2 regions of the Pseudarthrobacter sp. NPDC058196 genome follow, and region 2 is predicted to be linked to the other one. Evidence: riboswitches for the same ligand, from Rfam matches in the RefSeq annotation. Region 2 holds a riboswitch; the other holds the start of a gene.
The links. A riboswitch is a leader RNA that binds a small molecule or an ion and turns the genes downstream of it on or off. The one in region 2 is predicted to bind cyclic di-AMP.

Region 1 (2,191 bases), on a different contig from region 2:
CTCGGCGACGCCGGCGACCGCCTCTACGGAATTGCCGGGTAGCGCCCCACCCTTTTCCGAGCCGGTTCCCGCCGCTAGCCTGTGCGGATGGACTGGAAACTCGAACTTGTCTTTGTCCCGGTATCCGATGTGGACCGTGCTAAGGATTTCTATGTCAACAAGGTTGGCTTCAACGCCGATTACGACGAACGCCCGTCGGAGTCGATCCGGTTCGTGCAGTTGACGCCGCCCGGCTCCGCCTGCTCCATCTGCATCGGCGAAGGGCTCACCGATGCTCCGCCCGGCACCGGATCCAACCTGCAGCTGGTGGTCACCGACATCGAGGCTGCCCACCGCCAGCTCAAGGGTAACGGCGTGGAGGTCAGCGACGTGGACGTGCAGCAGTGGGGCCACTTCCTGTACTTCGCTGATCCGGACGGCAACAAGTGGGCCGTCCAGTACATCCCCTGGCGGAACTCCGGGCAGGGCGAGGTGCGGGACGCCGGTTAACGCGAAACCGCGGGCCGCATCATCATGATGCGGCCCGCGGTGTGCGTTGGGGCAGTGGTGCCCGGTGCTGCCTAGTACCAGTTGTGTGCCAGGTGGAAGTTCAACGCACCGCAGGGCGAGGCGTAGCTCTTCTTGATGTAGTCCAGGCCCCAGTTGATCTGGGTGCGGTAGTTGGTCAGGTAGTCGGCGCCTGCGCTGGCCATCTTCTCCGCCGGCAGCGACTGGACGATGCCGTACGCGCCGCTGCTGGCGTTGGTGGCCGTGGTGGTCCAATCGGATTCCTTGGTCCACAGCGTCTGGAGGCACTGCATCTGGTCCGGTCCCCAGCCAAAGGAGGACAGCTGGCTGGCGGCATAGGCTTGGGCGCCCGCAGGATCGTTAACCGCGACGGCGGGAGCAGGCGCAGGTGCGGGGGCCGGCGCCGGGGCGGGTGCTTCAGCGGCGGGGGCGGCGGGGGCGGCGGGTGCGGGTGCCGGGGCCGGCTCCGCTGCCTGCGGTGCCACGCTGATGGCGGAAGGAGCGGGGTTCGCGGCCGGGTTTGAGCGGATTTCGCTCTTCTCGATGCTCATTTGGGCATCAGCAGCGGAGCTGGAAGGGCTTGATCCGGTGGACGACGCCTGGGTCATGCTGGTGGTCGCCTGGCCTGCCGCGCCAACGCCAACCAGCACCGCGCACGATGCCGCAAGGATCGCAGCACGGCGGCCCACGGTGGTCTTTTTGGCGGGCTGGGGTTTGGCCCGGTGTTTTGCCTTGTCTTGCAGGCATGGTTTTGCCATGGATTTAGACATGATTGATCGCCTCTCACACCTGCGGAGTTAGCTGTCGGGTTCGGATGAGGGCATCCGGCCGCACGGAAAAAACACGTGCTGGCTTAACCCCAAGGGCAATCATTGCCCGGGACGGTGGGTCCCCCGCCTCTGCCGTTGCTCAAGCGGAATCCGGGAAGCGGCAGAGCTTGGCGTCAACCCGGGATATGCGGCCCGAACGGGGACCGCACCCAATCGACGGTACAGGAAGATCGCGCATTAGTCACATTTAGGTAACGGAAGTCACGACTCCTGGCGCGTCGATTTGCCGCAAGGCCGGCCCCCAGGGGTCGATCATCCCGCGAGGACGTAGACCGTGGTCCCGCCAATGTTTTCCGACTGGAAGGTAGACGCCACCCATTGCGCAATCCGGGTGGAGGCGTCCGAACCGCTGCCGGACATCATGGTCCCGCCGGCAATGAAGTAGTGGATCTTGCCTTGGGCTACCAGCGCCTGGAACTGTTCCAGCGTGGGAGAGGGGTCGGTGCCGTTGAAGCCGCCCACGGCCATCACCGGCAATTCCGTGGCCAGTTGGTAGCCTGCGGCGTTGTTCGAACCGACCACCGCCGCGGCCCACGTGTAGTTTGAGGCGCCGTCCTTGAGCGCGGCCACGAGCCCGGCCGACGGCGTGGGCGCACCCAGGAGGCCGCCCATCCCGCCGCCACGGCCACCGCCGGCACCGGGGCCGCCCTGCCTTGCGCCGGCTTGGCCGGCACCCTGCCCTGCGCCGGTTTGGCCTTGTCCGGCCTGGCCGCTGAACTGCCGGGCATTGCCGCCCGCGCCGAGCCCGCCGGTCCGGTTTCCGCCGAACCCGCCCGGGCCGCCGAATGACGTCGCCGGCCCGGCGCTGACAATGGCCCCGCTGTGCGCCGTCGCCGCCGTCGAGAGGGAGAAGG
Region 2 (2,191 bases):
TTGTCCGGCTTCGACGCCTGGTCGGAGCGGTGGCTGGCACTGCAACCCGACGCAGGGCTGATGGAGAGCGTCAACCCGGCGTACATTCCCCGGAACCACCTGGTGGAGGAAGCCCTCGCCGCCGGCACGGAAGGGGACATGGCCCCATTGCACCGCCTGCTTCAAGCCGTCACCGATCCTTTCACCGAGCGGGCCGGACTGGAACGCTATATGGAAGGCGCCCCGGCGGACTTCGGCACCTACAGGACCTTCTGCGGGACCTGATCCGCCACGGAACGAGTGCCGCCGCAGAACGACAGGAGGGTGGCAACCGGAGACCCGGTTGCCACCCTCCTGTCGGAAGCAGGCTTTGCTGCGCGAAGGCTAGGCCACGCGGACCACGGAGTAGCCGCTGAGCCAGCTGATGGAGTGCACCTGCGTGGTGTAGCCGTTGACGCCGCCACTCACGACCTGGCCGTTGCCGGCGTAAACGCCTACGTGGCCCGAAGTGATGATCAGGTCGCCAGGTGCCGGGCTCCCGACCACGCTGCCGTACTGGAAGAACTGCGTCGGAGCCAGATCGCCGACGCTCTTGCCGACGGAGCGGAGGGCCTTTTCGACCATGGCGGTGCAGTCCTGGCTCACGCCGATCTGGCTGTAGGCCGAGGCCAGGATGGCAGCGCCGGTGCCGGTCCCGGTGGTGGAAGCCACCGGTGTGGCGGATGCGTAGGACATGTTCATGCCGGTGTTCGCCGGTGCGGTGGCGGCTGCCGCCTGGACGGGGGCCGCTGCCGGCGCCGGGGCAGGTGCTGCCACGTAGCCTGCGCCGGGGATCTGGATCTGGTCGCCGGGGTAGATGATGGACGACAATCCCAGGCCGTTTGCGGCCAGGACGTCATTGAGGCTGACTCCGTACGCGGCCGAAATCGCGCCGAGGGTGTCCCCGGAAACGACCGTGTGGACGGTTGCTGCCGCGGCTGCCGGAGCAGTTGCAGGAGCTGCGGCGGCCTGGACGCTGGCCTGCTCAGTGGTGTCCGCGCCAGTCACGCCCGCGTGGGCCGGGGCGCCAACGCCGAAGGCAATGCCGGACGCGGCGGCAACAGCGAGGGCCGGACGGCCAAACGAACGGGCCTGTGACTTGGCCGTCACGGCCAGCCCCTCGAGCGCAATGGAGCGGGCCGGGGTCGCGCGGTGGCGGGCAGTGGTGAGATTTTTTGACACGGTAGATCGCCTCTCCCATGCCTGCGGGGTGAGCTGTCGGGTTCGGGTTGGAGATACCCGGCCGGACACCTCTCCGCGGTGGGCGGAGGAGCTGTCCGACTTAACCCCAAGACCTCAGAGGCCGTGGAAACTTGGTTCCCCCGTCCCTGCCAGCATGAATGCGATTGAATCCCGGTATCAGCGGCAGGGCTCGGCAAACTGATGGGAATGTCCCGTTTGGGGAGGGACACCAGAAGACCATAACCCGCCGACACTCCAATTGTCACGTTTCGGTAACATACGAGCTTTCCCTCTCGTATTCAACCAACGATTGGATGTGTCCGTTCCGTCCGCGCCGGACTGCGGTCGGACCGGGGCAGCCCCATTCGGTCACAAAGCGGGCACGGCCGCCTTTCCGCACCGGTGTGTCGCAGGTATGCTTCGGGACTATGCCCCTGTTCGTGACTACGCCCAAGTCCCCGCTGTTGGCGGGATTGCTCGCCATCGCAGTGGCAGCGGCTACGGTTTTGCCTGCTTCTGCGGACGAGCCTCCACCGCCCGGCGGATATCCGTCCTGGGCTGATGTGCAGCAGGCGCAGTCTTCCGAGGCGGCGAAAGCGGCGGAGATCACCACCATCAACGGGCTGCTGAGCGGCCTCCAGACCCAATCGGAAGCCGCCGGTGATACTGCGGTCCGGGCAGCGGCTGACTACGCCGCAGCAGATGCCGAGCTGCAATCGGCATCGACGAGGCTGGACGCATTGTCCGCCCAGGCCGCCCGCGCCAACGACGAACTGGCCCGGCATCGCAAGGAAATCGGCGCCCTTGCCGTCCAGTCGTACAAGACGGGCGGGACCAATGCCGGGTTCTTCGTTGCCCTTGATGCCCTGGAGAAGAACAGCGTCCAGGGGCTCAACCTCGTCCAGCTGGTGGGCGACAAGACTGCGGCCTTGGTGGACAAAGCTGCTGCCGCCGGAAAAGTTGCCGCGTCACTGGCAGAACAGGAAAAAGC

Region 1: linked by a shared signal. The riboswitch ahead of ACFVVC_RS20625 (hypothetical protein) and the one ahead of ACFVVC_RS00695 (LysM peptidoglycan-binding domain-containing protein) in region 2 are both predicted to bind cyclic di-AMP.

Annotation. Positions count from the first base shown of each region.
Region 1 is NZ_JBHVVN010000018.1:12,883-15,073, forward strand. It holds gene upp (uracil phosphoribosyltransferase) at 1-42, shown strand, start outside; gene ACFVVC_RS20620 (glyoxalase superfamily protein) at 88-489, shown strand; gene ACFVVC_RS20625 (hypothetical protein) at 561-1,277, opposite strand; cyclic di-AMP (ydaO/yuaA leader) riboswitch at 1,281-1,443, opposite strand; gene ACFVVC_RS20630 (glycosyltransferase family 39 protein) at 1,590-2,191, opposite strand, start outside.
Region 2 is NZ_JBHVVN010000001.1:145,068-147,258, forward strand. It holds gene ACFVVC_RS00690 (YdiU family protein) at 1-264, shown strand, start outside; gene ACFVVC_RS00695 (LysM peptidoglycan-binding domain-containing protein) at 364-1,200, opposite strand; cyclic di-AMP (ydaO/yuaA leader) riboswitch at 1,204-1,393, opposite strand; gene ACFVVC_RS00700 (coiled-coil domain-containing protein) at 1,641-2,191, shown strand, end outside.